2 linked regions of the Victivallis sp. Marseille-Q1083 genome follow. The protein of the gene in region 1 binds, or shares a complex with, the protein of each later gene. Links are inferred from orthologs where the notes say so. Each region holds a gene or a part of one and is shown on either strand. Other genes may lie near its edges. The genes, in order: tsaE and tsaD.

The links.
Region 2: the proteins of tsaE (region 1) and tsaD are in contact, whole or in part, in a crystal structure (PDB 6N9A), measured with the Thermotoga maritima proteins. The link is inferred for Victivallis sp. Marseille-Q1083 from one-to-one orthologs. Residues at the interface, in WP_004082108.1 of Thermotoga maritima: Leu37, Gly38, Lys46, Lys57, Val59, Lys60, Ser61, Thr63, Phe64, Thr65, Leu66, Met67, Val69, Pro71, Tyr82, Arg83, Leu84, Asp86, Asp88, Phe89, Asp93, Ile128, Asp130, Glu131, Arg134; in WP_004082750.1 of Thermotoga maritima: Cys10, Asp11, Arg49, His50, Leu82, Gly84, Gly135, Gly136, Glu154, Thr155, Leu156, Asp157, Asp158, Ser159, Glu162, Asp165, Lys166, Arg169, Leu170, Tyr175, Lys213, Thr214, Leu217, Tyr218, Gln221, Arg222, Asn324.

What each region holds. Positions count from the first base shown.
Region 1 is NZ_CAHJXL010000001.1:3,422,339-3,437,869, forward strand. What follows is about bases 4,343-7,341. They hold tsaE (tRNA (adenosine(37)-N6)-threonylcarbamoyltransferase complex ATPase subunit type 1 TsaE), read right to left. Parts: upstream 6,063-7,341; coding sequence 5,622-6,062; downstream 4,343-5,621. Other genes in these bases: HWX74_RS14130 (nucleoside deaminase), read left to right, coding at 4,871-5,308; thiL (thiamine-phosphate kinase), read right to left, coding at 6,046-6,948; hisA (phosphoribosylformimino-5-aminoimidazole carboxamide ribotide isomerase), read right to left, coding at 6,948-7,341. In the rest of the region: HWX74_RS14110 (pyridoxamine 5'-phosphate oxidase family protein), read left to right, coding at 398-868; HWX74_RS14115 (hypothetical protein), read right to left, coding at 1,399-1,896; HWX74_RS14120 (RHS repeat-associated core domain-containing protein), read right to left, coding at 1,917-2,627; HWX74_RS14125 (ankyrin repeat domain-containing protein), read right to left, coding at 2,682-3,842; more of hisA, read right to left, coding at 7,342-7,709; HWX74_RS14150 (GNAT family N-acetyltransferase), read right to left, coding at 7,906-8,385; nifJ (pyruvate:ferredoxin (flavodoxin) oxidoreductase), read right to left, coding at 8,656-12,189; HWX74_RS14160 (hypothetical protein), read right to left, coding at 12,370-12,765; purD (phosphoribosylamine--glycine ligase), read right to left, coding at 12,839-14,125; HWX74_RS14175 (O-acetylhomoserine aminocarboxypropyltransferase/cysteine synthase family protein), read right to left, coding at 14,801-15,531. UniProt on the Escherichia coli protein: Required for the formation of a threonylcarbamoyl group on adenosine at position 37 (t(6)A37) in tRNAs that read codons beginning with adenine.
Region 2 is NZ_CAHJXL010000001.1:89,205-104,607, reverse strand. Bases 6,710-9,580 are described here. They hold tsaD (tRNA (adenosine(37)-N6)-threonylcarbamoyltransferase complex transferase subunit TsaD), read right to left. Parts: upstream 8,757-9,580; coding sequence 7,662-8,756; downstream 6,710-7,661. Other genes in these bases: HWX74_RS00320 (mechanosensitive ion channel family protein), read right to left, coding at 8,829-9,580; HWX74_RS00330 (HAD family hydrolase), read right to left, coding at 7,015-7,665; HWX74_RS00335 (triacylglycerol lipase), read right to left, coding at 6,710-6,904. Also shown: HWX74_RS00360 (HD domain-containing protein), read left to right, coding at 1-123; ppk1 (polyphosphate kinase 1), read left to right, coding at 120-2,252; HWX74_RS00350 (6-phosphofructokinase), read left to right, coding at 2,253-3,371; HWX74_RS00345 (CYTH domain-containing protein), read left to right, coding at 3,397-3,867; HWX74_RS00340 (DUF4105 domain-containing protein), read right to left, coding at 3,934-4,983; more of HWX74_RS00335, read right to left, coding at 4,973-6,709; more of HWX74_RS00320, read right to left, coding at 9,581-10,127; upp (uracil phosphoribosyltransferase), read left to right, coding at 10,268-10,891; HWX74_RS00310 (hypothetical protein), read left to right, coding at 11,014-11,526; HWX74_RS00305 (alkaline phosphatase), read left to right, coding at 11,574-13,040; HWX74_RS00300 (YibE/F family protein), read left to right, coding at 13,092-14,201; HWX74_RS00295 (family 20 glycosylhydrolase), read left to right, coding at 14,371-15,403.

The sequences.
Region 1 (15,531 bases):
CATCTTTAAATTGTATGGCATTTCGCCGACGCAACTTCCTCTATTCCATCAGACAACCGCAAGAGTCGTCTTGTTCAACTTGTTATCGAAAGTTGAGCCGGTATCTTTCTTCCGTATTTTCTCGCGCCGTCCGCTTTCCCGCTTTCCGCTCCTGCCTGTCGCTGCGCCCCCTGGCAATTGCCGGAAACGCAACCTGTAAAGGTCGCGTTCCAGGCTGATTCGATGCGGTGGGAGACGGCAATGCTTTTTCTGGATTGTGGCGTTTTTTACGAAAATTGGCTTGTAAAGAATGAAAGGAAATTTTACTTTACGAAAAAGCCATCGAAATGAATTGTCCTGGGAAATGTGCTTTATCGCAGGAATTCAATCGAATTCATGAACCAATGGGAGGAGAGGGGTGAGAAAACGACTCCAGGAAGTGACGGACAGCGGACTGATTGACGAGATCATCGAACAATGTGACTGCTGCCGGATCGCTTTGATCGATGGCGACAGGCCGTATATTGTCCCGTTGAATTTCGGCTATGTGCGGAAAGGCCGGCAACGACTGTTCTATTTTCACGGAGCGGCACAGGGGCGGAAAATCGATTTGATTCGACGCAATCGGTATGCCGGTTTCGAATTGGATTGCCGCCATCAGCTTCACGTTCGCGACGAGGCGTGTCAATTTTCGTTCGGTTATCGAAGCGTTGTCGGTACCGGAATCATATCGCTTGTCGAGGACGACGCGGAGAAAACGGCGGCGTTGCGCGCCATTATGGCGCATTATTCCGAACGAACGGATTGGAGATTCGCGGCCGGGGCGCTGGCGGCCGTCGCGATTATCAAGCTCGAGGTTGAAACGTTATCCGGCAAACAGCATGATTGAGCTGAACTTTGACGGTGCGCCGCCAGGCTGGGAACTATAACGAAACGTTGATTTTCCATTGTCGCGGCGGCTCCGACCGGCAATTGAAACTGCCGGCCACAACCGGACAACCCCGTTTGGCCGTACCGACATTTTTCAGCGTCATTGATGCAAAGCGACAAAAATGCAAATGGGAAACGGGTGCATTGGACCTTGAAGCGGCTTTGTCTCGAAATCAAAACACCGTTGGATATCGAAATCTGGCATAGTGCTTGGGCGGAAACTCTTGCGGAAATGAAACTTGCCGTCAAGCGGCCTCGGCCGACGCATTATAACCATGCCCTGAAGAAAGCGGAATACTCTCCCCAAAAGCGCCCGAAATAATCGCTGTAATTGAACGACTGCCCGGCAATCCCTCCGGAAGCATTCTTGCGCACCGCGTTGATCACCTGTCCATAATTGTCATACGCATAATCCCAGTAACTGCCGTCCGCCAGCGTCGTCTTGATCCGCTGATTTTGCTTTACATTCAGAATAGAATTATTCCTTTATTACTTTCCTTCATCATTTTTCTGATACATTTTTATATATTTCTCACGCTCTTGTTTCCAATCCTCAATTTCATCCTTGCGGAGTTCATAATCCTTCTTTTGATTATCATATATTTCTTTTAATTCTAATGCAAATTCCGAATTTGGTTCAACTTTATAGATTGCCAAAATATGCTTACTGAATAACTGTAAGAAAAATTGACCGTCTTTTTCAAAGCAAAGAAACTTTCTCCAACTATCTGTATAAAGAAATCTCATATAAAAATAATTTTCATTCTTAAAATCAATTGGAGCTGTAATCAATCTGGCTTTTCCTGTCTCTCCATGAGAAAAATACAGTGTCTCACTTTTATTCCAATCAGAATTTATATATTCAAATCCAGATACTTCTTTAACAGGAATACGCATAATGGCCATGCGAATATATCCAGCTAAGATAACCAGAAGAACTATTGTTACTCCTGCTATAATGATAATTTTTTCTCGTTTATAAATCATTATTCATAAATTCCTTTAGTCTATCCGATTGACGGTACTAAATATAGCTCTAAAATATCGTGATATTTTAAAGGATTATTTCCGACAAAGCCGTACAAATTCATGCCGCCATTTTCCTCAATTGGCTCACGGCTGATCCGCCGGCCGTGCTGGGGGGCGTAATAACGGTAACCGTAGTAGTGCACTTCCTGCTGCCAAATATCCATCACTTCGCCCTCTACGCGAGCCTCTGAAATATCAAAATTTCTATGAAAAATTCGATAAACAGTTTCCCCTGGAAACCAAGTAAAAAGTAAATCCCATAACATTTGAATTGTCGACATGCCGCCGAAGTTGTTGTAGCTGAACTCCTGCGTGTAAGTCTCCGCACCCGACCCCTTCTTCAACTCGCCGGTCGGATGGAACTCATAGTTGACGATCCGGTTCCCGGGCAGCAGATAATTATACAGCCGGTTCAGATTGTCGTAAGCCATGCTGACCGACTGCCCGTTTACCGTCCGCATCAGCACGTTGCCGTTCGCGTCATAGCTGTTGTTGGCCAGCGTATTCACCACCGTCGCGCCGCGCTTTTCAGTCATTGTGCTCAACCGGTCGAACTGATCGTAAGTGTAAGTCGTCACGTTGCCGGCGGTGCCGTCACTGTTGAACAATTCTTCCTTCGTAACCAACCCGTTCTCCTGCGTCGTCACTTTCTTTACTCTAACCGCATTGATTTCGGTTAATCGTACCACCTCATCTTCCGGATATTCGAATTCGTTGCTTTATTCGACATACCGATGGTCACGTCATCGTTTTGACATCTTTCTTATTTCTTTGCCTGATAATGCGCCCAAGGCTTTCATTCTCTTCTTGAGTTTAAAATGTTCCCTGAAATCATCATATTGATTCAATAGATCAAGCGGCGTATAACCGTAGTTATTTACCGCATTTATTTCAGCGCCTGCTTCGATCAAAGAAAAAATTGCTTCACTGCGGTCCCTCGCTGCAGTGTGTAATGGCCTATCACCAGCTCCGCATGCTATATTGACATTCGCACCATTTGCTATCAGTAACTCTGTAACGCTTTGCGATCGACTGGCTGAAAATATCGGAGTATAGCCATCGTAGTTAGGAATATTGATGAAAACTCCAAGATCAATAAACTCTTGAATCAAAGACACGTCCAAATTATATTTGGCACATGTAAAAACGACGTTATGAAAAACAGAACAACAATTATGTATATACCCATTCACCAGATAACGATGTTCCCGTAAATAAGCAATGGCCGCATCAAAATTTCCGTAATTAATAAAATGAAACAACTGTTCTGCCGGCAACCGTTTGCAGCCCAACTTATCCAAACGCTCATACCAATTCTTTATTTCTTCATTTGAACCCAAAGAGAGTATGCCATAACTTCCACCCAGTCCTCCAAATAAACTTTCATTCCTGCTGGTAATAATATTCAATGCACTGAATGGCAACAATAATTCTGCATAGGAAAACTTCTGCAAGCGCAAACTTATATACAGTAGATTCTCTCCATTCGAATTTGTCATTCCGGCAATTTCAGGGTGTGCTTTCAATAATGAATCCAGCTGATCCTCCTTCTGATTTCTAAAGTAAGAAATAATAAAACAAGCCTCTTCCCAGGGAGTCAGACGGCAACCGACTTCAACCATCTTTTGACATAAATCTTCATCTAGAAAAACAGGAAAAGACAATAAGGGAGGGTAATTATTTTTATTGTTTTTCAAGCTGAAATCATAGTTCATCGCTTTTAAAAAATCGATAAATTCAACCGGACAATGGTTCGCAACACTTGCACGTAACACTGTGGAGCCATATTCGTCATCCGCAAATTGATTCAGGCAATAAGGATATTGACGAATCAACTGCTTCGCCTTTTCAAATTTTCCTTGTTGAATGTATTCAAAAAGAACATCTTTCATTTTTTCAGCCATACAATACTCCTTTCATGGACTCCTGAGGGACTAAGCGCTCCTGCCGTTTGTTTGTCTGATGGCAATAAGTCTATCATTTGGAGATATCCACCACTAAGATCGACCCCTTCTATATTATCTCCTATATTGATATCATTTAAGTAATTCACGCCATGTGTAAGCTTTTTTGAATGAGAATTGAACATAAGCAGGTTTGGGTTTAAATTTGGATAACAACAGACAAATCAAAAGGGCTCCCAAACATGCTCCCGGAAGACTATATCACAGAAGTATACTGTTTGGTAGACGACATGCTGAAAAAAAGCGAAAAAACCTTGAGACGCCGTGGCCGCATCCGAAATTATCAGATGCGGAAGTAATCGCCAGGGAGATCGTCGGCGAATCAATAGGTATAGACGAAGCCAAAGCGATTCGCCGTTATTTTCGAAATCATTGGAACCCGAATCACCTTTTTGTGGTAGGCGGCGAATCTCTGGAAATTGAAACAACAGATTCGGGAAGATTTGCGTAAGTGCCTTCTTCCGTCCAGTAGTCAAATCTGTATCGCAGATGGTTTTCCCATGCCGGGTTGCAACTTCCGTCGAGTGAATTGCTGCCGTCTCCTTAAAGGGAGCGCTGCCTATGGATATGGGCCGCCCAAGCGATGTTTTATTACGGCTTGAAAGGATCCCTGCTGATAGACCAACATGGAATCATCCTGGATTGCAAAGTAGCTATTGACGACACAACCTGGAATATCTCCGCCCCCAAACCGGCGATGAAGCGTGGCGCTGGAGCGGCAGGAATCCTGGGAAATAACCGATGATTTTGGAAACGAGGTTGAATCGAAATTGTAAAAGAAAAGATATGCTGTATAATAGCATGATAAGAGAGGATCTGATTGAAGGGAGGGGAGTCCCGAGCTGATGGCCTGCCAGCAATTATTTGCCCAACCGGAAATAAGGGGAACCCGATTGGGCAATTTGAGCAGATTTTCTGTAAAAAATTTGTACCTCGCATAAAATTCAATCAATCGTGAAGGAGAAAACATGGATCAATTTTTACGGGTGGCCTATGAGGAGGCGCTTCTGGGATTGCATGAGGGAGGAATTCCCATCGGAGGCGTTTTGGTTCATTGTGGTGTGGTTGTCGCGCGCGGCCACAACCGGCGGGTGCAATCGGGAGATCCAACCTTGCATGGCGAAATCGACACATTGTCTAAGGCGGGGCGACATCCGGCCGCGTTTTACCGGAAATGCACGCTTTATACGACGCTTTCACCATGCATTATGTGTTCGGGAGCGATTGCGTTGTATAAAATTCCGAAAGTGGTAATCGGTGAAGATGTGAATTTTCCCGGAGAAACAGATTTTTTGCGTTCGCGTGGTGTGGACGTGACCATTGTCAACCAGCCGGAATTGATCGCGATGATGAGAGAATATATTGCTGAAAATCCGGCAGTCTGGAACGAAGATATCGCGGAGTAAGAAGAATATCATGCAGCAGACAGCAAATAGGACTTGAGGGAAAATACCTTGAGGCGACGTAAGGCAGGGCTTGCAGTGCGACACCTTGTTATGGGTAGAACTCAATATTATATTTGGCGTAAAATATTGTAATGCAATTTGTTATTGTTTTATTCTCCTCTTGATGGCATGAGATTTGTGCAACATTCAGGCAGAACCGGGAGATTTCATATCCCGGCCGCTTCGACAAAGTTGCCGCCTAGATTGTCCGGGACTGAATGTCGATACTTGGACGCTGGACTGTGAACGAAACTGCCGGCGCGGCGAGACAGATTTATGATTGCAGCGAAAGTTTACGGCTGGTGTCGTCGAGCTGTTCGATGGTCAGGCGGCGGGTTTCCGGCGGCAGGATGTCGGCGATCCGTTCCGACCACTCCACCAGTGCGTACGCGCCGGGATCGTTGAGATATTCGTCCACGCCGAACGCCAGCGCCGAACGGGAGTTTTCGATCCGGTAGAGGTCAAGATGAAACAGATAGCCGCCCTCCGGCAATGGATATTCCTGGATGATCGTGTAAGTCGGGCTGGAAACCGGTTCGGTAATGCCGAGGCCTCGGGCGAAACCGCGCGAAAAGACCGTCTTGCCGGCGCCGAGATTGCCGTGCAGCGCCAGTACGGTGCCGCGCGGCAGCCGGCGGGCCAGTTGGGAAGCGAACGCTTCGGTTTCCTGCTCTGAACGGCTGATGAGTTCCGTCACGTCATTGAAAGTGGACATAGCCTGAATTTCCTTTGTTTGATAGGTGGTTGCCGAAACGGTCGACAACGGTTCCCGGCCTTTGGCCGGCAATCCGGCCGATGACGCTCAAACGAGTAGCGAACGGCCAGCGGTTTTGCAAGGTTTCCAACTGTTCCGGCGGCAGTGTGAAGAGCAGTTCGTAATCTTCACCGTCGCCCAGCGCCATGCCGGTGTCGGCGCCGGAGCGCAGCGGCAGCGCTTCGGTATCCAGTACGATACCGGTTTTCGATTGTTCGGCCAGCCGCTGCGCATCCAGCAGCAGGCCGTCGCTGATGTCCATCATGCAGCGGGTGAAGTCTCCGGCCAGGAAAGCGCCTTCGGCCAGCCGCGGCTGGAAATCGAGATGGTGCTCGCTGGCCAGCGAATTGCCGAGTTCGCCGGTTACCAGCAGTAATTCGCCATCGCGGGCGGCCGTCCGGCGACAGAGCTTGGTCCGTTCAACTTGACCGAGGATGGTCAGCGTGCCGACTTCGCCTTCGATGCCCGGCGGCAGCGCGGCCAGGTCGCCGCCGCAGATTGCCACGTTATACCGGCGGGCGCATGCTTCCAGGCCGGCATAGAAGCGCTTGAGCCAGTCGTCGGAAACGCCGCCGAGCGCCAGCGTCAGCAACGCCCAGGCCGGCCGGCCGCCCATCGCGGCGATGTCGCTTAAGTTGCGCTTCAGCAGCTTGGCGCCGATGCGCTCCGGCTCGGTGCGCTGTCGGTAATAATGGACGTCGCCGATCAGTTGGTCGACCGCCGCCAGCAGCAGTTCCGTGCCGCCGGAGTCGATGGCGGCGCAATCGTCGCCCGGCGGCACGACGACGTCCGGCCGTTGCCGCAGCGTCGGCAGAATTTCGCGGAGCAGTTGCAGTTCGTCCGCCATCAGCGCTCCTGCCAGGCCGCCTGCACGACCGCCGAATAGGCGAGGGGACCGCCGAACAGGTCCAGTGCGGAACCGACGGTGAAATGAATTTTGCCGTGACCGGCCTGCCGGATCTGTTCGATGTCCTCCAGGGTGCGGATGCCGCCGGCATAAACGCAGTCGATCGGCGAGTATTCCGCCATCTGCCGCAGCAGCACCGTGTCGATGCCGGCCTGTTTGCCTTCGACGTCGACGGCGTGGATCAAAAATTCCGTGCAGTAATCGGCCAGGAAACGCAGCAATTCCCGGTCGATTTTGCAGCGGGTGAATTTCTGCCAGCGGTCGGTGACGATATAGTAGCCGTCCTCCCGTTTCCGGCAGCTCAAATCGAGCACCAGCCTTTCCCGGCCGGCAATCCGGAAGATTTCCTGCAGGTTGTCGCGTTTCAGTTCGCCGTCGGCAAAGATGTAACTGGTCAAAATTACCTGGGACGCCCCGCGGTCCAGCCATTCGGCCGCGTTGCCGGCGCGGATGCCGCCGCCGACCTGCAAATGACCCGGCCAGGCGTCCAGCGCACGGCGGGCCGCCTCTTCGTTGCCGGCCCCGAGCATGATGATGTGACCGCCATCCAATTGGTCGCGCCGGTACAATTCGGCGTAAAAGGCGCTGTCGTGTCCGGACTCGAAGTTGGTAGTCAGGCTGCTGTCGTCATCGGTCAGGGTGGAACCGACGATTTGTTTGACTTTGCCGCCGTGTAAATCGATACATGGTCTGAATTGCATGTGGTTATCCCGCTGTTAAAAAAAACTTCGTAAAATATACCCCGTTTCCCGGCAAAAAGAAAATGAATCTCCGGAAAAAATCACTGCCGGCAACAATGAGGAACGAAGAAAATCCCCAAAACGGGCGTATCCTCCCAACATCGCTGCACGATCCCATCCGAAGCGCCCTCTGAAACCGGAATGGTAAAATTCCCCGTTAGGACAACACCTTGGTCATCCAGGTGATTTCCAGCGCGACGTCTTCCGGCGGTTGGACGGCATCAACCGTGAAGCCGAAGTGCCGATAAAATTCCAGCCCCGTCCGGCTGCTTGGCACCTGCAATTGCCGGAGTTTTCGCTGTCTGGCCGTATCGACCAGGAAATGCAGCAGTTGTCTGCCCAGCCCTTTGCCGTGCAGCTCCGGCCGGACGAAGAAATTGGAAAGGCAGATTCTGGGGTGGCCCTGGCGGCCGAAATCCACCAGCGAACCGGTGCTGCCGAGGTGGCCGGCGATGTTGCCGGCCACATACATCTCCCGCCAGGAGAATTCCTGCCGCAATCGGTCGGCGCTGGAATGTTGTTTGCAGAACTCCCGTACCGGCAACGAGTGTTCCGGCATCGCCCGGTCGAAATTGTCCGCGATGATTGCGGCGATTTCTTCGATGTCCTCCAGGGTGGCGCGGCGAATTTTATACATAGTGACCTCCAATTGTTTCCCCGAAAAGTTGCCTTCCTTCGGCCCCGGGCCTCGGAACTTTGGGCATTCGCCCCAAGCAGAGGGTACTTTTCGGAGGCCCCGGCTCTGCGGCATTCCGTTCGGCTTCGCCGTACTCATGCCTTCAAGTGGGCGTTGACGTTCAGACCTCTGAAAATGAAAAAGCGTAAAAGAAGAATTGCCATCTCCTTTTACGCTTTGAATTTTTCAAGGCGGCGGAGAAATTGGCAATTCCTCCGCCATCGTTTCCGATTACATCAGATTGCCGAGGTTCTTGAAGAATTCCATGCGGCGTTTGGCATCGGCTTCCGCCTCCGCGTATACCTCATCGGCTTCGGTCGGGGCGACCTTCTGCAGCGATGCATAACGGCGTTCGCTCTTGATGAAGTCCATGAAGCTCTGAGTTGCCTCCTTGGTTTCCCAGGTGAACGGTTTTTCCGCATTGTTCGGGTTGAACCGGTAGAGCGGCCAGTAGCCGGCGTCCACGGCGCGTTTCTCTTCGACCTGGCTCATCCGCATGTCGCCCTTGATCCCGTGGGCGATGCACGGCGCGTAGGCCAGAATGATCGACGGACCCTGGTGCGCTTCCGCTTCCTGGATCGCCTTCAGCGTCTGCTGGCGGTTGGCGCCCATCGCGATGGAGGCGACGTAGACGTTGCCGTAGCTCATGCACATGAATCCGAGATTTTTCTTGGTCAGCCGTTTGCCGGCGGCGGCGAACAACGCCACCGCGCCGATCGGCGTGGATTTCGAAGCCTGGCCGCCGGTGTTGGAATACACTTCGGTGTCCAGCACCAGGATGTTGACGTTGCGGTCCTGGGCGACGACGTGATCGAGGCCGCCGAAACCGATGTCATAGGCCCAGCCGTCGCCGCCGAGAATCCAGACGGATTTGTCGACGAAGTAATCTTTGAGCTCGAACATCTTGGACAGGACGTCCCTGAGTTCGCCTTCGCTCTTTTCGATCGCCTTCGGCAGGATTTCACCGATCTTGTTCTGGAGGGCGATGGCATCGGCATCGGTCTTGTCGAAATTGGCGGCGGCCGTTTCCAGCATACCTTTGAATTCGTCGCAGCAGACGCCGAGTTCAAGCGCCCGCTTGACCAGCGACATCAACTGTTTGCGGTTGGTGTCGACGGCGATGCGCATACCGAAGCCGTATTCGGCGTTGTCTTCAAAGAGCGAATTCGCCCAGGCCGGACCGCGGCCGGACTTGTCTTTGCAGTACGGCAGCGACGGGAACGAACCGCCGTAGATCGACGAACAGCCGGTGGCGTTCGCGACGATCATCCGGTTGCCGAACAACTGGGAAACCAGCTTGACGTACGGCGTTTCACCGCAACCGGCGCAGGCGCCGCTGAATTCGAAATACGGCATCAGGAACTGCGACCCCTTGACCGTATCGATCGAAGCGCCTTCGGTCAGATTGTCCGGCAGTTGCTCGAAGAATTCGGCATTTTCGTCCTGGCCGGCCTTGCGGGCATCCGGCAGATGAACGAAGCTCAACGCCTTTTCCTTGGCCGGGCAGGTTTCGATACAGACGCCGCAGCCGGTGCAGTCTTCGCAATAAACTTGAATGCGATACTGCAAATTGGAGCTGTTCTTGGTCTTGGACGGCACCGTTTCGAAGGTCGCCGGCTTGCCGGCCAGGTCTTCCGGCCGGATCTGCTTGGCGCGGATCACGGCGTGCGGACAGGCCATGACGCACTGGTTGCACTGGATGCACTTCGAAGAATCCCACTGCGGGACCATCGGCGCGATACCGCGTTTTTCCAGCTTGCTGGTCGCCGTCGGCATCGAACCGTCGTAGGACATCGCCGAAACCGGAATGGCGTCGCCCTGCTGGTGGATAATCGGCTTCATCAGCGTGTTGGCGAAAACGCCGGCGGCTTCGCTGATCAGGACCGGAGCCTTGTAGGATTCGGTAATCGCTTCCACCGTCGCCGGCACCGGCACTTTTTCCAGGTTGGCCAGCGCGTTGTCGACGCACTTGATATTCTTGGCAACGACTTCGTCGCCTTTTTTCTTGAAGGTCTTTTCGATCGCTTTCTTGATATAGCCGATCGCTTCATCCTGCGGGATGATGTTGGCCAGCGCGAAGAAACAGACCTGCATGACCGTGTTGATCCGGGCGCCGAGGCCGGCCGCCATCGAAATCTTCAACGCATCGATCGTATAGACTTTGATCTGCTTCCTGATGATGGTTTCCTGCATGTCGCGGGTGAAGCTGGCGAACACTTTATCGGCCGGCAGTTCGCTGTTCAGCAGGAAGGTGCCGCCTTCCTTGATGCCGGAGAGCATGTCGTAACGGCCGATGTAAGCGGCGTTGTGGCAGGCGACGAAGTTCGGGCTGGTCACCGCGTATTCCGACTTGATCGGGCTGTTGCCGAAACGCAGGTTGGAAATGGTGATGCCGCCGGATTTCTTGGAGTCGTACTGGAAGTAGGCCTGGACGTACTTGTTGGTATTGTCGCCGATGATTTTGATCGAGTTCTTGTTGGAACCGACCGTACCGTCGGCGCCCAGTCCCCAGAACATGCAACTGGTGGCGTCCGTCGGTTCGGAGATGATCTCTTCGGTGATCGGCAGCGAGAGATGGGTGACGTCGTCGTTGATGCCGACGGTGAAATTGTGGGTGCATTTGCCGGCCAGGTGCTGGTAGACGGCGTTGACCATCGACGGCGTGAACTCCTTGCTCGCCAGACCGTAGCGGCCGCCGATCACCTTGATATCGGAACCGGCCAGCGCGCTCTGGACGTCGAGGAACAACGGTTCGGCCAGCGAGCCCGGCTCTTTCAGGCGATCCAGCACGGCGATGCGTTTGACGCTCTTCGGCAGCGCCTTGAGGAAGTAGTCGACCGAAAACGGCCGGTACAAACGGACTTTCAACAGGCCGTATTTACCGCCCCTGGCGTTGAGGTAATCGATGGTCTCTTCGATGGTTTCGCAGCCGGAACCCATCGCGATGATGATATTCTCGGCATCGGCAGCGCCGACGTAATCGAAGAGGTGCAGTTGCCGGCCGGTCACTTTGGCCAGCTCATCCATATAGTGCTGGACGGTCGCCGGCAGGTCGGCGTACTGCCGGTTGGTCGTTTCGCGGCCCTGGAAGTAGACGTCCGGATTCTGCGCCGCCATTTTGGCGTACGGCGCTTCCGGACGCAAAGCGCGGTTGCGGAACCGCTCGACGTCCTTCATGTCGAGCAGCGATTTCATATCGGCGTAATCGAGCAGTTCGATTTTCTGGATTTCATGCGAGGTACGGAAACCGTCGAAGAAGCTCAGGAAAGGAATTTCGCTATGCAGAGCGGACAAATGCGCGACGATCGCCAGGTCATGGGTTTCCTGGATCGAGGCGGCCGACGTCATCGCGAAACCGGTGCTCCGGCAGCTCATCACGTCGGAATGGTCGCCGAAGATCGACAGCGACTGGGCGGCCAGCGCCCGGGCGGAAACATGGAAGACGGTCGGCAGCATTTCGCCGGCGATCTTGTACATGTTCGGAATCATCAGCAGCAAACCCTGGGAGGCGGTGAAGGTGGTGGTCAGCGCACCGGCGCTCAACGAACCGTGGACGGCTCCGGCGGCACCCGCTTCGGACTGCATTTCGACAACCTCAACTTTTTCGCCGAACATGTTCTTCTGGCCCATGCTGGCCCATTGGTCGGCATACTCGCCCATCGTCGAGGACGGGGTGATCGGATAGATCGCCGCGACTTCGCTGAACGCGTAAGCGACGTATGCAGCCGCGTAATTCCCGTCGATGGTCTGCATTTTTTTGCCCATTTTCTCATTACCTCCAGAGCTTATTGGCATCTAATAAATCGACTATGTCCGACGAAACGAAAAATGCCCCGCCGGCCACAAAACAAAAATCGGTCTTAAAAAATACACCCGGACGACCTTTTTTTCAAACGATCCTTTGAAAAATGTCATCCGGGAAGGAACGGTCGAACGGAACGGTAGTTATTTGACCGCCGTGCCGGAAATTTGTACTTCGCGATAGCTGAAGAGCAGCGTGTACCAGACCCAGTTCGAATCCATCCGCGAGCTCAGATTGATCACCTTGCTGGCGCCCTGCGCCCGGGCGACCTTGTTCATCTGCAGCAGCGCTTTGTCCAGCGTCACCGTGTCGGTGAAAATCGCGCAACTGTTGCTGCGTCCGACACTGCCGGTCAGGATCGGAATGCCGAAGAAATAATACCCGTAGATTGTCGAATTCAAATGGGAAATCGCCTGGGTGGGAGTGGCCGCCACGCCGAGCGCGTTGAAACTCGAAGCGCTCTCCACGGAACTGCAGCCGGTGGCAATGCCCAACAGCGAAACTGCCGCCAGCAGCGGCAACGTCCATCTTTTTATCATCTCATTTTCTCCGTTGTGATTGTTGGTGCGGTAAACAATAGTCCGTCTTGCACCGGCTTGCAAGTTTTTTCGTTCACTTTTTTGGGCGCGCCAACGCCCGGAAGCCGATGTCGCGCCGGCAGAAACAATCATCCCATTCAATCAAATCTACCGCCTCGTAAACTTTGTCGATCGCTTCGGTGATCGTCGCGCCGAGCGCGGTGACGCCGAGCACCCGGCCGCCGGCGGTGATGATTTCGCCGCATTTCTCGGCGGTGCCGGCATGGAAAACGATCGCGCCGGTGGCGCCGGCCGCCTCGAGTCCGAAGATCGGAAAACCCTTTTCATAATGTTCCGGATAGCCGCCGGAGGCGAGCACGACACAGACCGCCGGCTGATCGTTCCAGCGGAGTTCCGCCTCGTCCAGCCGGCCGTCGACCGTCTTTTGCATGACGTCGAGCAAATCGCCTTCGAAGCGGCGCAATACCGCCTGGACTTCGGGGTCGCCGAAGCGGACGTTGAATTCCAGCACCTTCGGGCCGTCATCGGTGATCATAATCCCGACGAAAATGATGCCTTTGTAATCAAGTTTATCCGCCTGGATGCCTTTCAAAAACGGCGTCAGAATTTCGGACTGGATCCGTTCCATCATCGCGGCGTCGACGACCGGCGCCGGCGAATAAGCGCCCATACCGCCGGTATTGGGGCCCTCGTCGTTGTCGAATGCCCGTTTGTGGTCCTGGGCGCTGGCCAGCGGGACGATCGTCTTGCCGTCGGTCAGCGCCAGGATGGAGGCCTCTTCTCCGAACAGGCATTCTTCGATCAATATTTTTTTGCCGGAGGAGCCGAAGGCACCATTGAAACAGTCGCTGACGAAATCGATGGCGGAATCCGGATCATAGGCGACCAGCACCCCTTTGCCGGCGGCCAGGCCGTCCGCTTTGACGACGACGCCGCGGGCACCGCGGTCGAACTGCTTGGCGATATACTCGACCGCGCCGATCTGGTGGGTGAAGGTCGCCGACTGGGCGGTCGGAATATGATGTTTGACCATGAACGCCTTGGCGAAATCTTTGCTGCCTTCGAGCCGGGCCGCCGCCTGGGTCGGTCCGAAAATTTTCAATCCGCGGGAACGGAAGAGGTCGACGATGCCGGCGCACAGCGGCGCTTCCGGCCCGACGACGGTGAAGTCGATCTGATGCGAGACGGCAAAGTCGGCCAGCGCTTCGAGTTTGTCGACCGGAAGGTCGACGCATTCTGCATGTTGCTTGATTCCGGCGTTGCCCGGCGCGCAGTAGACTTTATCGACCCGGGCGCTTTGCGCCAATTTCCAGCACAGGACGTGTTCGCGACCGCCGCTGCCAATCACCAATACATTCATGAATTTCTATCTCCAGATTTTTTCCGATCAATACCGCTTGCTTGCCGCAGCCGATTTTGAGTTCCAAAAGATTGATTTGGTAATTTAGCCTGTTATAGTAAAAGAACCAAGTCGAAAATGCAGGATAAGTAGGAAAATTTCAGCCAATGAATATTACCCGCCGGGATCGGGACCGGTTTTTGAGTGATTCGGACGAAGAATTGGCGGCGGCGTGCACGCTGGATTTTTTCAAAAGCACCGGCCGGGGCGGCCAGAAACGCAACAAAACTTCCAGCGCCGTCCGGTTGACCCACCGGCCGACCGGGTTGAGTGTTACCGACTGTTCCGAGCGCAGCCAGCATCGCAACCGGGCGGCGGCATTGGCCAAGCTGCGGCTGTTGATCGCCCGCGAAGTGCGCTGCCATCCCGCCGAGGCGCCGGAACCGGTTGCCTGCGGCCTGTCGAATCCGCGCTACCCGTTGTGGTGCGCCCGGCTGCTGGATTGCCTGGCGGAGCGGCAGTGGGATTTGGAATGCACCGCCGGGCTGCTCGGCTGCTCCAGAAGCCAGTTGACGAAACTGTTGGCCCGGGATGGCGCGCTGCTGGAAAAGGTCAACGCCGAGCGATTGGCCGCCGGCCTCGGTTTCCTGCACGGCTGATGCCTTGTCCCCGCCCGCGGCTTTTCAGGTAAAAAAACTAAATTTTGCTCAGCGCGCCGTCGAAATCGGCGATGATATCGTCGATGTTTTCCAGACCGACCGAAACCCGGATCAGATCCGGCGACACGCCGGCCGCCCGTTGCGCCGCTTCGTCCATCTGGCGGTGCGTCATGCTGGCCGGATGCAGCACGCAGGTCCGGACATCCGCCACATGGACGACAATCGCCGCCAGGTGAAGGTTGTTCATGACGATTTCTCCCTCTTTTTTACCGCCTTTGACGCCGAAGCAGAGGACGCCGGAGCCGCCGCGCAGATATTTCTGGGCGAGATCGTAATATTGCCCGCCGGGCAGCATCGGATAATTGACCCAGCTCACTTTCGGATGGGACTGGAGGAATTCCGCCAGCTTCAATGCGTTCGAACAATGCCGGTCCATGCGGACGTGCAGCGTTTCGCTGCCGAGATTGGTCAAATAGGCGTTGAACGGCGTCATCGCCACGCCGAGGTCGCGAATCCACTGCACCCGCAGTTTCGTCGAATAGGGCGTTTCCGGAAAATCGCGCATGTAGACGACGCCGTGATAGGTGGCGTCCGGTTCGTTGAAGTTCGGAAATTTGTCGGCATCCCAGTAGAAATCGCCTTTTTCAACGACGATGCCGCCGACGCAGCAGGCATGGCCGTCGAGGTATTTGGTCGTCGAATGGGTGACGATATCGGCGCCGAAATCGAACGGATTGCACAAGTAAGGGGTCGGGAAGGTGTTGTCGA
Region 2 (15,403 bases), 3.3 Mb from region 1 along the record:
GTCCGGGTGGCCGGGGTGAGCATCGAGTTGGGATGGGAAGATTTTTATCTGGCCAAGAAAGGCGATCTGTTTCAGGAGGTATTCGGCCTGACGGTAAGGATGGAGGAGGAACTGGGTAAATGACGGAACCGGCGGCATTGGGCAGGGAAATTTTTCTCTGCCGGGAACTGAGTTGGCTGAATTTCAACTCCCGGGTGTTGGACGAGGCGGGCTGTCCGGCCAACCCGTTGTTGGAGCGGTTGAAATTCATCGCGATTTTCAGCAGCAATCTGGATGAATTTTTCATGGTCCGGGTGGCCGGCTTGCGGCAGTTGGTGCAGGTCGGCGAAGATCAGCCGGACCCGGCTGGTCTGCGGCCTTCCGAACAGCTTGCGTTGCTGCACCGCAAAATCAAGCGGTTGCTGCGCCGGCAATCCCAGTATCTGCAGAAGATGCTGCTGCCGGAATTGGAACAGTATGGCGTCAGGCTGACCAAGCCCTCGGAGTTGCCGGCGGCGGCCCGGGATAATTTGAAGATTTTTTTCAACCAGCAGGTGTTGCCGGTACTGACGCCGATCGCGGTCGATCCCAGTCATCCGTTTCCGATGCTGAATTCCGGCGCGATAGAGATTGCCGTCAGTTTGGAGTCCCCCGAATTGAGCGGAACGGTGTTCGCCTTTGTCGAAGTGCCGGAAGGGTTGCCGCGTTTCATTGAAATTCCGGAGCAGGAGCCGCAGAAGCAGACTTTCGTGCTGCTCGAAGATTTGATCATGGACAACCTGCAGTCGCTGTTCGCCGGTTGCCGCATCCGGGAGTTTTTTCCGTTCCGGATCACCCGCGACATGGATTTTGCGATGGAAGAGGAGGGGGTGGAAGACCTGCTCCATACCATCGAACGCAGCCTGCTGCAGCGCCGGCGCCGCGAGCCGATCCGGCTGGAAAAGCCCGGCAATTTGCGCGGCGAGCTGGCCGACTGGCTCAACGAACAGTTCCAGTTGGCACCGCAGTTCCGTTATGCGGTGTCGGGTCCGCTGCATTTGAAGCAATTCTTTGAACTGGCCGGTAAAGTCCGGCGCCCGGAATTGCTGGAGGCGCCGTGGCCGGGCCTGGTGCCGGCGGCGCTGAATCAGCCGGGATCGATGTTCAAATTGATCGGAGAAGCCTGGCCGGTGATGCTGGCGGTGCCGTTTCACAAATTCGAACCGGTCATCCGGCTGCTGGAGGAGGCGGCCAACGATCCGCAGGTGCTGGCGATCAAGCAGACGCTTTACCGGGTCAGCGGCAATTCGCCGGTGGTGCGGGCATTGCAGCGGGCGGCGGAAAATGGCAAGCAGGTGACGGTGATCGTCGAGTTGAAAGCGCGTTTCGATGAAGGGAACAACATCATCTGGGCGCGCCGCCTGGAGGAGTCCGGCGCCCACGTCGTCTACGGCATTTCCGGCCTGAAGATTCATTGCAAGGCGTTGCTGATCGTCCGGCGCGAGGAGGGCCTGATCCGGCGCTACGTCCATCTGGCCACCGGCAATTACAACGACAAGACAGCGGCGTTGTACACTGATCTGGGCATTTTCAGTTGCGATCCGCTGCTCTGTTCCGATGTCGCCAATCTGTTCAATGTGATGACCGGCTATTCGGCGCCGTTCGGCGAATGGCAGAAGATCGCGGCGGCGCCGTTCGATCTGCGCCGGAAATTCATCGCCTTGATCGATCGCGAAGCCCGATTGTCGACGGCGGAGAACCCCGGCCGGATCATCGCCAAGATGAACGGACTGGTCGATGCCGAGATCATCCGCCATCTGTATGCGGCCGCTTATGCCGGGGTGAAAATCGACTTGATCGTTCGCGGGATTTGCTGCCTGAAACCCGGCGTCGGCACCGAAAACATTCGAGTGATCAGCATTGTCGACCGCTATCTGGAGCACAGCCGGATCTTTTATTTCCGGAATAACGGCAATGCGGAATATTATTTGTCCAGCGCCGACTGGATGGTCCGCAACCTCGACCGGCGGATTGAATTGCTCTTTCCGATTGAAGATGCGCGTTTGCAGCGTATATTAATGGATGTGCTGAAAATCCAATTGAACGATCACGAAAAGGCGAGGCGCCTGCTGGGCAACGGCAATTATACGAGACTTCTGCCGCCGAAGCATACCGCCAGCCGCAGTCAGTACAATACGTATCAGTATTTCAAGGCTCTGGCGCAAAATGAAAGCCACTCTCCGCTGACGGAGCTGAAGGTGTTTACGTCGGATGATAAAACAGGAGAAGAGTAAATGGCAAAATGTGTCGGCATCCTGACCGCCGGCGGCGACAGTCCGGGCTTGAACGCCGCTATCCGGGCGATCGGTAAGATCCTGAACCATCACAATTACCGCCTGATCGGCTTCCGGGACGGTTTCGAGGGGATTGCGTTCGACCGGACGATGATGCTGGAAGAGGCGACCTGTTCCGGCATTCTGACCGTCGGCGGGACGATCCTGCGAACCAGCCGCAACAAACCGAACAAGATGCCGGTCGGCCGTACTTTCATCGACATGTCCGACGCCATTCTGGAGAATTACCGCAAGCACCAGTTGGAGGGCCTGATCTGCATCGGCGGCGGCGGAACGCACAAGAGTGCCCTGCTGCTGAAAAAGGCCGGCATGAACATCGTCACATTGCCGAAGACGATCGACAACGATGTCGCCTTGACCGATACGACGATCGGCTTCGATACCGCTCTGGATGTCGCGACCAGCGCAATCGACAGTCTGCATTCGACCGCCAGCAGCCACAAACGGATCATGCTGGTGGAAATTATGGGCCATCGGGCCGGCTGGCTGACGCTGGGCAGCGGTCTGGCCGGCGGCGCCGACGTGATTTTGATTCCGGAAATTCCTTATGATATCAATAAAGTGGCGGAAACGCTGTTGTCCCGTTCGCGGGAAGGCAAACTGTTCAGTATCGTCCCGGTGGCGGAGGGGGCCTATGCCAGGGAGAAGTTCGCGGAGTACACCCGCTTGCTGAAGCGCAAAGAGGAAGAAAAAGACAAAAAAGCCAAAGCGGAGATCAAGGCGGAACTGGTGAAGTTCGAAACCGACAGCCGCAATAAAATCTTTGAGCTGGCCCGGCAACTGGAAGCGTTGACCGGGCTGGAAACCCGGGTGACGATTCTGGGACACCTCCAGCGGGGCGGCAAGCCTTCCTGCTGTGACCGGCTGTTGGCCACCCGGTTGGGCAGCGCCTGCGCCGAGGCCGTTCTGCGTGGACAATTCGGCATGATGGTGGCGGTGCGCGGCCAGGAAACCGAGCTGGTGCCGATCGAAGCGGTGGCCGGCCGGCGCAAAGTGGTTCCGGCGGACCACGCCTGGATGAACAGCGCCCGCGAGCTTGGCGTCGGTTTCGGCGATTGACGAAAAAAAAGGGGAGCGGACGGCGATGGCCTTGGAAATTGAACGGAAATATCTGGTTGACGGCGAATCCTGGCGCGACACGGCCTGCGCGGGGGTGCCGATGCTGCAGGGGTACGTATCGGTGACTCCGGAGCACACCGTCCGGGTCCGGGTAGCCGGAACGCGGGGTTTTCTGACCTTGAAAGGCGGTCATTGCGGCATTCGCCGCCAGGAATTCGAATACGAGATTCCGGAAACGGACGCCCGGGAAATGTTGATGCTGTTCTGCCGGGACAGGCTGGTGAGCAAAGTGCGTTATCCGGTGATGGTCGGCGGCAGGTTGTGGACGGTCGATGTTTTCGACGGGAACAACCGGGGACTGGTGGTGGCGGAGATCGAGCTGCCGTCGGAAGAGACGGCCTTTCCGATGCCGGAATGGGCCGGCGCGGAGGTTTCCGGCGATCGGCGTTACAGCAATGCGGCGCTGTCGGCCCGGCCTTATGTCACTTGGCAGTGACAGCCCGGTGCCGTCTGGTTTCCCGGACTTCGATTGAGCCGCGGCCTTGCGGCCGGCGCCGAAGTGTTATTTGGCCGCCCGGATCCGCTCGGAGTAATCGTCCGGAATTTCCGGCAGGAAATCGACTTGGCGGTTGACCAGATGGCGGGCTTTGTAGAGATCAAACGGTTCCCGATCCGGATTGACCAGCCAGCCGTATTCCATCGCATAGCGGTCGGAGAAGCCGTTCAGCAGAATGCGCAGGTCGAATTTGGCGTTTGGAAACACTTTCAGCAGACTGGGCAGCAGTGAAGTCGTGCAGTTGGTGGTCAACGAGTTGTAAAATTGCGGATGATCGCGCAGCGCATTGACGCGCTCCAGCAAATCGGTCAGGATGATTCTGGCCGTTTCCGGCGGACTGCTGGTCGGATATAGATAGAGCTGTTCATGCCGGTAATTGGTGCGCAGGCCGAACAGATCTTCTTCGGTGCCGATGATATAGAGAATTTCGAACTGTTTGTAAATGCCTTTGAAGGTGCTGTAGGTTTCCTGCTTTTCCAGCCTGGTTTCCGCCGAAAAGGCGAGCCGCCGGCCGTCGGCAAAGCCGAACGACAGCATCGTATGGGCGATCGCCTGATGGCCGTCCCAGTGGACGACGATGAAATCGAGCGATTGCACGGTCGACAGATCGTAATCGGCGTCCAGGTAACGCACCGTGAAATCCTCTTCCGTCCGATAGCGGAAATCGCGGATATTGCGGATCGTCACCAATCCGGGATGGGTTGGCGAAAATTCGGCGGCCGGATTGCGGCTGACCGACGGCTGCCAGTCGCGGTCATTGGACGCCGGAATCAGACACCAGTAGACGATGACTGCCAGGAGCAGGGCCGGTGCGGCGTAATACCGGAACCGTTTCGGCAGCCGCCAGGCCGCGACGGCGATGATGAAAAACGCTATGGCACCGGCCAGCCGCCAGCCCGGCGTCGGTAAGTTGCTGTAATATAACGCGCCGCAGCACCAGAGTACCGCCAGGGAATAGACGAGCAGCAGCAGGAGCGACACCAGCAATCTCAGGTGACGAATCGTGAAAGCGCCGAGGCGCAGGACAATGTGACGCAGCCGCCGGTTACTTTTCATGATCGTCCGCCGTCGATTTCAGCAGCAGGTCGGAAGCGAAACTTTCCGGGATGGCCGGCAGCCGGCCATTTTCCCGCAGGTGCAGCAGCAGGATGCGGCGCACTTCTTCGATGGCCGGGGAGGTGGCCTGCACGCTGTGGCCGGATTTGACGATCAGTTCGCTTGCTGCATGGTCAAGGTGGGCGCTGGAATAGGGGACGATGCCGTCCGAGCCGCCCGGAATGCCGGCGGCCCGGTAATTGCCGATGATCGAGTGGTAGGGAATGCCGGCGGTAAAGGGCAGTTCGTCGATCAATTGCAGAGAGTCGTTGGAGGGGTCGAGGCCGTCGATGCCGGTCCGGAGATAGACCGGGTCCTGTTCCATTTCGATGAGATCGTATTTCGCCAGCAATTTTTCGGAGAGCGCCAGCGCCGTCTGGACGAATTCATGCGGCAGAGTGATCAACCGGGTGGTCCATTTGACGATGCTCCAGGTGGCCATATCCGACCCGCGGTGCGGCACCGCCATGAAAATTACCCGCCGGATGAACGGCAGATGCTTGAAGCCGAACATCTCTAGCAGGAAGGCGTATTGTTCCGGCGCCAGCTCTGAAGTGATTTCCGCCAGCGGGCGGCCGAGCAGCGGTTCCAGCGCTTCGGGCTCGCTGTCCTTGATCATCGTCTTGGCCAGCAGGCCGCCCATGCTGTGGCCGATCAGCACCATCTGCTGGAGCGCCCGGTTGTGGTTTTCCGGGTCGAGTTCCTCGTAGCATTCCCGCAGCGCTTTGCGCATCTGCTGGGCCGAGTAGATGATCGGATTGCCGGTCGAGTAGGTGAACATCCAGAATTGATAGTTGTCGCGGATGCGGATGTCCCCCATCAGCGTGTTGATCAATTGCGCCCAGGTGCGCGGATTGGACATCAAACCGTGCACCAGCAGCACCGGAATTTTATCCGGATCGTACGGCGTCAACAGATACAAGCCTTCGACCGCCTGGGAGGCGTCCGGGTTGAGCATGTACCAGATATTGTCGGCGAAGGTGGGACGGCGCATGAAGTAAGCCAGCGGCGTCGTCAGATCGTATTCCAGCGGAACTTTGCGGTCGGCGACGGACAGGGATTCCCGGGTCAGCGGATCCCACAGTTCCGGCTGGACGCTGAGATGGTCCTGATCGTTGGAAAAGCGGAGGAACAAGGTGGCCGGGAAGGTCTGGTTGAACAAAACCCGCTCCTCGGTCAGAGCAAACTCTTCGCGCGGGGTGAAGATCAACGGCACCCCGAGGCCGAATTGATAGCTGAAGGTCAAAACATTTTTCGCCTGGAAATCGGCGCAGAGCAGGCCGTCGGAAAGTTCTTGCGGCGATACGCTCAAGTGCCCGTCAATCGGCAGGAAAACGACCCCGCCGGAGGCGACCGTCGGCAGTTGGAAGGAATCGGTGCCGAATATCTGTTTGGCTCTGAGGTATTCGTAGATCGCCATGACCGAGGCGTTGTAGAAACGGGTCATCCGGAAGGTTTGCGGCTGATATTCGGAAACCCCGGCCGGATAGAGGTTCTGACCGAACAGGTAAAGATAACTGTAATAGGCCGCCGACATGTAGAATTTGATCGCTTCGTCCGCCTTGCCGCTGCGGTCCGCCTGGTAATAACAGAGGTCGGTCAGAATTTCCAGATAACGCCGTTCACGGGTGTCGCGGAAAATCTGGTCGAGCAGTCGGATGATATCGGCCGGGGTGTCGTCGAATGTATCGGCCAGCCGGCTGGAAGTCAGAAAATTCACCGCATCCTTCGACAGAATGTCGTCGCCGTGAATATGATTGAAGTAACCGGTCGAGGTGTTGCGGCGCCAGCCGATTTCCTCCACCGTCATCTCGGTACTGCAGCCGGCCAGCAGCAGTGCGACTCCCAGACCCGGAAAACAGCGGTTAAAAATCTTTCTCATAAGCTGCCTGTATTTTTTATTTTTAAAATAATCGCTCGAACCTGTTTTACAAAAAATAATCGGCGGTTCCGCCGGCCGGAGTTTTCGATGGAAAACCGGACTGTTCCGAATCAATTCGCGGCGAGGACCAGCGTTTGAAAGTCGGCGAACGAATCGACTGCCGCGTCGAACTGCTCCATCCGCGGCTCCCCGAAACCGTATCGGGCCAGGCAGCGCCTCAGGCCGGCTCGGCGGCCGGCTTCCAGATCGGTGTAATGATCGCCGAACATCCAACTGGCGGCCGGTTCGATCTGCAGGGCGCGAACGATATGCAGCAGCCCGTCGGGCGCCGGTTTCAACGGAAATTTGCCGCCGCTGCCGACGATCGCCGAAAACAATTCACCGACGCCCAGACCGGCCAGGATGGTCCGGGTGGCGTCTTCCGGCTTGTTGGTGAATACCGCCAGCGGGATGTCAGCGGCGCGGAAGGCCGTCAATCCGGCTTTCACCCCCGGATAGAGGCATGTCTGGTCCAGCAGGTGCTGCAGATAAAATTGCTTCATCCGGTCGATCGCCTCCGCTTCCGCCAAATCCGGCGCGTCGGTGACGGCGCGCCGCACCAGGCTGCCGATTCCGTTGCCGACGAATGCAACCACCCGGTCGACCGGCAGCGGCGGCAGGCCGTAACTTTTCCGCATCAAATTGACGGCCGTGGTCAAATCGCCGCGGGAGTCGATCAACGTGCCGTCCAGATCGAAAATCAAACCGGTTCGCCGCTTCATTGTCTGGCTCCGGCGGCATCGACGAAGACCACTTCGGTGATGACCGGCAGCCGGGCGAATGCATCGATACCCGGCGCCGAGAAGAGCCGACGCTTGAAATAGTGGTGGCCGATACCGGCGACCATCGCCGCATTGTCGGTGCAGTGCTTGCGCTGCGCCAGCCGCAGCTGTATATGATTCGGCGTCGATTGGTTGAAACGCTCCCGCAGCACGGCGTTGCAGGCGACGCCGCCGGCGACGACGATGGTGCGGACTTTGAAATCACGCGCCGCCGCCAGCGTTTTGCGGACCAGCACGTCGACGACGGCTTCCTGATAGCTTGCCGCCGTATCTTGCAGCAGCCCGGCCGGAAGGCTGCCGTCGGCGTCGGCGTATTTCTGGACATGATAGAGCAAAGCGGTCTTGACGCCGCTGAAGCTGAAATTATATTTATGTTCGGGCGGCACCGCTTTGCCGGCGGTGCCGGTCAGCGGCCGCGGGAAGTGGAAACGATTGCCGTCGCCGCCTTCGGCGGTCCGCTGCATCACCGGTCCGCCCGGATAGCCGAGGCGGAGCAGTTTGGCGGCTTTGTCGAGCGCTTCGCCGGCGGCGTCGTCGATGGTCGAACCGATCTGTCTGGCTTGACCGTCGGCGGAGACCAGCAGCAGCGAGGTGTGGCCGCCGGAAACCACCAGCGCCAGCAAGGGATAACTGGACGGGGATTCCAGTTGGCCGGCGCCGTCCTCCAGAAAGGCGCCGTAGATGTGGGCGAGAAAATGGTTGATGCCGATCAGCGGCTTGTGGTGGCCGGCCGCCAGTCCTTTGGCGAAATTCAGCCCGACCAGCAGAGCCGGCATCAGGCCGGGGCCGTTGGTGACGGCGACGGCGTCGAGTTCGGCCATCGTGATGCCGGCGGCGGTCAACGCTTCGGTCAGCACCGGCTGCAGGGCGGTCAGGTGCTCCCTGGCCGCCAGTTCCGGGACGACGCCGCCGTGGACGGCGTGACTGGCGATTTGCGACGCCACACTGCTGGACAATACTTCATAACCGTCGCGGACGACGGCGGCGGCGGTCTCGTCGCAACTCGATTCGATTCCCAAGATCAGGCTCATAAGACGACTGCTTTCAAAAATATAGTAGGATTGAAGATCATCCGCTTAATATAGCGCCCGATCCCCGGAAAATCAATCCGGCGGCATTCGGGACGCCGAAGCCGGCGGTTCGGTTTGAATCGCCAGCGGTTGCTGCGGCGATCCGAGCAGATAGGTCGTGTTGGTCGGGAAGGCCATCGGCAGGCCGGCTTCGGCGAATTTCTCCAGAATCAGCAGGTTCAGTTCATGCAGGTAAGCCTCTTCGACGACGAAATCGGCGGTTTTGAACCAGATGATCACTTTGATGCTCAACGCCCAGTCGCCGAAGTTGCCGAAATAGATGCGCGGCTTGTATTCCTCGGCGTCCGGCCCGTGAAAATCGTCGAGGATCTGATGCAGCAGAGCGGTGGCTTTTTCGATCGCCGCCCGGTTGCAGTCATAGGTCAAACCGATCGAAAAGACATAGCGGATGACGCCGCGGCGGCTGATGTTTTCGATCGGCGAAGAGATGAAGACGCTGTTCGGAATGACGTAGACGCTTTCGCTGGCGGTTCTGATCCGGCTGCTGCGCAAGCCGACCTGTTCGACGATGCCGTCGATCTGGTTGATCATGATCCGGTCGCCGACCCGGAACGGTTCGTCGGCGATGATGACGATGATGCCGAAAAAGTTGCTGAGGGAATCCTTGGCGGCGAAGGCGATGCCGAGGCCGATGACGCCGGCGCCGGCGGCGAGCGTCGTCAGGTCGATGTTGAAAATACCCTGGCCGATGAAAAGGATGATCAGAATCAGCATGGCGATTTTCAGGCTTTTCCGCATGATGTCGACCCGGAGGTCGTCGAGGTTGTTGTCGGTGCGCTGCGCCACCTTATGCATGACGCGGTCCAGCACGTCGATGAGGTGGAAGACGCCCCAACTGACAATCAGGGCCAGCGAAGCGAAAAACATTTTCAAATCGAACGGATAAAAACGCTGGTTCTGCGCTTCCAGCAGCGGCATCAGAAAAATAAAGCAACTGACGACCACCAGCAGCAGGACCAGCGGACCGGCCAGTGCTTCGAACAGCTGCCAGCGCAGCGAGAGGCGCCGGTGCCGGTCGATCTGCCGCCGGATCAGCCAGTGCGAGGCCAGGCTCAGCAAGACGCCGACCAGGATGGAAACGGCGCTGCCGACGGCCAGTACCAGCAGCGCCTCTTTTTCATGCAGAAACCAATTGTGGAGCTGCCGGGCGTCGCGGTGAAGATCCTGTTTGAGTTCCGCCGGCGGCACCAGCGGGACATCGGCGATTTCGACGACATCGTTACGGCGTCCGGCCGCTTCGTCGGCGTTTCCCGGTTCCGGAAAAAGCAGGAACAGACAGCCCAAAAGGATGAAAATAACTCTTTTTACCACGATAATGTTCTCCTCCCGGTCAACAATATGCTATCGGAAACGGAGAAAATCAAACTGTTTTCTAGCAGTTTTTCAATTGCCTTTTCGGTAAAGTCGGGATATTTTAAAAATAAGCAGTAGAAAAAGGATGCCATTGCTTTATGATTCAGGTGGTCAAACATCCGCTGGTGCAGGCCAAATTGACGCGTTTGCGCAGTACGACGACTTCCAAAACCGAATTCCGCCGCCTGGTGCGCGAGATTACCGGGTTGCTGGTTTATGCGGCGACGGCGGATTGGGAAACGGAGGTGACCATCGTTCAGACGCCGCTGGCGGAATGCCGCGGGACGCGGTTGGCCGGTCGGGTCTGCTGTGTCACCATTTTACGGGCAGGGTTGGCGATGGAGGAGGGGGTGCAGGCGCTGATTCCGGACGCCGAAACCGGCATCATCGGACTTTACCGCGATCCGGCGACGCTGGAGGCGGTGGAGTATTACCGGAAACTGCCGCCGGATATTGCCGAATGCCAGGTGCTGCTGGTCGACCCGATGCTGGCGACCGGTCATACGCTGGTGAAGGCGGTGACGGCGTTGAAACAGCAGAATGTCGGAAATTTGAAGTTGATCACCATTCTCGCCGCGCCGGAAGGCGTGGAAACGCTGAAGGACCACTTCGGCGACACGGTCGAGATTTATACGGCGGCGCTGGATGCCGGGCTCAACGAACACGGTTATATTCTGCCGGGGCTGGGAGACGCCGGCGACCGGATTTTCGGTACCAGGTGACCGGTGGGCGCGGGCCGGAAAGGCCGGAAGCAACCGGGTTTGTCGACGAAACGGGATTGAAAAAGTCGTTTCAGGGGTTACATTGATGGATAATATTTCGGAATAGCGAAAGGATTTTGCAGATGAAGAAGATGGTTTGTGCCGCTTTGCTGGCGGCTTTGGGAGCGGTCTCGGCGACTGCGGCGGAATCGTTCCAGGTCAGTTACTGGTTCGGCGTGCCGGATTCGACGGTGGATTCGACGGTGGAGGGCTTGAAACTGGGATTGCCGATCTCTTCCGGCAACGGACTGGTGGACGGCGCCGAGATCGGCATTACCGGCAGCACGACTGCCAACATCGACGGTTTCCAATGGTGTCTGGTCGGGCCGAGCTGGGCGAAGACGGTGGACGGCATGCAGTTCAGTTGGGCGAATTTTGCCGAAAAGAGCATGTCGGGCGTGCAATTGGCGTTTTTCAACTTCAGCAACCAGGGCGGCATTCAAATCGGCCTGTTCAACAATTCAAACGACAATGCCGAATATCAGTTCGGTTTGTTGAATTTCAACACCAACGGCTGGTTTCCGTTCATGCCGTTTTTCAATATGGCCGGCGAAAAGCAACCGGAAATTGCAGCGGCCGGTGAAACGGCGGAATAACCTGGAAAATATCGTTTCATAAACGCATAAAAGTAAGGATAATGACGATGTTGAATTTTCGGCGGGGAATGTGGGCGGCCGTCGCGGCGACGATGGCGTTGGCCGGATGGACTTCCAGCGCGTATGCGGACAACGGCGAGGCGGTCAAGCCGGTCAAGCCGGTCAAGTATGTTTTTCTGTTCATTGGAGACGGAATGTCGATCCCGCAGCGGATGGTGACCGAGCAGTACCAGAAGGTGGTCAATGACAAGGGATTGCTGATCAACGCGTTTGAATCGCAGGGGGTGACGACGACCTACGCGGCGAACCATTTTATCACCGATTCCGCCGCTTCCGGCACGGCGATCGCCTGCGGCAGCAAGACCAATTTCGGTTATCTCGGGGTGGACCCGGCCGGCAAGCCGCTGGAGTCGGTGGCCGAACTGGCGCACAAGAACGGCCGCAAGGTCGGCATTGTCACCAGCGTGTCGCTGGACCACGCGACGCCGGGCGCCTTCTACGCCCATAACGCCAGCCGCGGCGATTATTACAATATCGCGATGGATTTGATCAATTCCGGGTTCGATTTCTTCGGCGGCGGCGGTTTCCTGGATGAAAACGGCAAAAATACCAAGGAATTCCACGGCAATGTCTTTGAGGTTGCCGAAGAGAATGGATATCACGTCATTCGCGACAAAGCGCAATTGATGACGTTGAATTCGAAATCGGCCGGTCCGGTTCTGGCGGTGGCGCCGCGGCTGGCCGACTCCAATGCGCTGCCCTATGCGATCGATACCAGGCCGGAAGATATCTCGCTGGCCGATTTCACCAGGAAGGCCATCGATTTCCTCGACAACGACAACGGCTTCTTCCTGATGGTCGAAGGCGGCAAGATCGACTGGGTCTGTCATGCCAACGATGCGGCGGCGGTGATCCATGAATTGTGCGCCTTTGACGATGCGGTCAATGAAGCCTACCAGTTCGCCCGGCAGCATCCGGACGACACGTTGATCGTCGTGACCGGCGACCATGAAACCGGCGGCTTGGCGCTGGGATTTGCCGGCACCGCTTATTCGTCCTATCTCGAACGGCTGCAGCATCAGAACATCTCGTTTATCGAATTTCTCAATGTCTTCAATGCGAAGAAAAAAGAAGCGGATTTCTCCTTCGACAAGGCCAAACCGCTGATCACTGAATATTTCGGTTTGAAGTTCGACGGTGACGAGCAGGATCCGATGATGGTCAGCGCCATTGAGGAGCAGAAAATGCAGGCTGCCTTCAACCGGTCGATGGGCGACCAGAGCATGCCGAGCGGCCAGGATCCTCATTTGCTTTATGGCGGTTATGATCCGTTGACGGGCAGTATCACCCATGTGCTGAACAACAAGGCCGGTGTCGGCTGGACTTCTTTCGATCATACCGCATTGCCGGTGGCGACATCGGCTTACGGCAAAAATGCCGAGAGTTTTTCCAGCATGCTCGACAACACCGATATCGCCAAACGGTTGAAACCGATGGTCGAAAAAATCAACTGAACGGTCATGAAATTTTCTGATTGTCTCAGGGGCAAAAAAGGCGATCTGGTGATGATCGCCTTTTTTGTGCTGATCTGCGTCGCGCTCAATTTTCTGAAATTGGGACCGGCGGTTGCCGCGCCGGACGAAGGCGAGAAAGTGCGCGGCCGGGTGACGAAAGTCGACGACGGCCTGGTTGGCCGCCACGGCCCGCTGGCGGTGGGGGAGCAGATGCTCGAAGTGGAAATCCTCGACGGCTCCTGGCGCGGCCAGGTATTCCAGGCCCACAATCTGTTGCGCGGCCAGCCCGATCTCGACAAGTTTTTCGAGGTCGGCGATATCGCGCTGGTTGCCATCCGGCACGGCTCCGAGGCGGCGACGACGGTGGTGAATGCGCAGGAGCACTACCGGATCGGCAATGCGCTGTGGTTGTTCGGCTTGTTCGCGTTGTGCCTGTTGCTGTTCGGCGGGCTTACCGGCCTCAAGGCGCTGATTTCTTTCATTTTCGCCTGCCAGGTCATCTGGCAGATTGTCGTACCGCTGTGCCTGGAAGGGTACAATCCGATTTTGATCTGCATGTTGGCGGTTTCCATCCTGTCGGCGGCGATCATCTTCATCGTCGCCGGCTTGAATGCCAAAGGCGTGACGGCGTTTCTCGGCTCGTTTCTCGGCGTGCTGGCCAGTTGCCTGATGGCGATCGGCTTCACCCATCTCTTCAAAATCAACGGCGCGGTGATGCCTTATGCCCAGCCGCTCTATTTTTCCGGATACGAATTCCTGAATCTGACCGATATTTACATCGGCGCGATCTTTCTGGCCTCTTCCGGGGCGGTCATGGACCTGGGAATGGATGTCGCCGCCGGCATGACCGAAGTGGTGCAGCACAAGCCGGATATTTCCCGCCGCGCCTTGATCGGTTCCGGTTTCCGGATTGGCCGCATGGTGGTCGGAACGATGACGACGACGTTGCTGCTGGCGTACTCCGGCGGCTATCTGACGTTGATCATGGCCTTTGCCGCTCAGGGCGTCGGACTGACGGATTTTCTGAATTATCCGTATGTCGCTTCCGAAGTGGTCAAGACATTGATCGGCAGTCTCGGGCTGATTCTGGTGGCGCCTTTCACCGCCCTGGCCGGCGGCGTGCTGCTGAAAATTGCCCGGCCGAAACGCACCGGCGATTGATTGACGGTGTGCCGTCGGGGGCGGTTTCAACGCCGCCCCAAAAATTTTTCAATCTTTTTCCCATCATTTATCGGGAAGAGCCTTGCATTTTTCCAGATCCTTCAATATATTTAGCCCATGAATTGGTTAATCGATTTACTAAACACCTTTAATCATGGAGGTAAACCGGATGAATTGGCGTTGGAAATCAACAATATGTGTTGTTGCTGCCTTGGGGATGTTTTCCGTTGAAGCCGAAGTTTCGGAGACGGTACGGGTGATTCCGCAGGTGGCGGAAGCGCACGCTGGAGCGGGAAATGTCGTTTGGCAGAAAGCGAAGCTGCCGGTTGTCAGCTTGGCGGCGGAGGCGACGGACGAGATGGTCAGGATAGCTGATTTGCTGGCCGGCCAGCTCGATTTGAAGGTCGGTGAGGCGGCGGAGGGACAGTTGAAGATCGAATTGGCGCTGGAGGATTTTGATGAGAATCCGGAAGCCTATCGATTGTCGATCGGGCCGGACGGCATCAAATTGACAGGCCAGACTCCGGCCGGACTGTTCTGGGGAACACAGACGGTCCGGCAGTTGTGGTACGAAGGCTGGAATCCGGAAACCGGTACTCTGGAGTTGTCGCAGACTGAAATTGTCGACCGTCCGAACATGGCGCACCGCGGCATCATGCTGGATGTCTGCCGTCACTTCATCTCTGCCGATGAAGTCAAAAAAGTGCTGGACCTCATGGCGTTCTACAAACTCAACTGGCTGCATTGGCATTTGACCGACGATCAGGGCTGGCGGCTGGAAATCAAGAAGTATCCGAAATTGATGGAAATCGCCGCCGTACGCGGTGAATCCGAGGAATGGGGCTGGATTGACGGCAATCCCTACGGTCCGCACTTTTACACGCAGGATCAGGTCCGCGACATCGTCGCCTATGCCAAAGAACGGCAGATCGAGATCATCCCGGAAATTGAAATGCCGGGACACTCTTCGGCGGCGCTGACCGCTTATCCGGAATTCGGCTGCACCGGCGGCCCCTACCATGTCTGGACGACCTGGGGCGTGTCGGAGGACATCTATTGCGCCGGCAACGAAGATACGTTCACTTTTTTGACCGATGTATTGACGGAGGTACTGGAGCTGTTTCCGTCGAAATACATCCATATCGGCGGCGATGAGTGTCCGACCGTTCGCTGGCAGAATTGTCCGAAATGCCAGAAGCGAA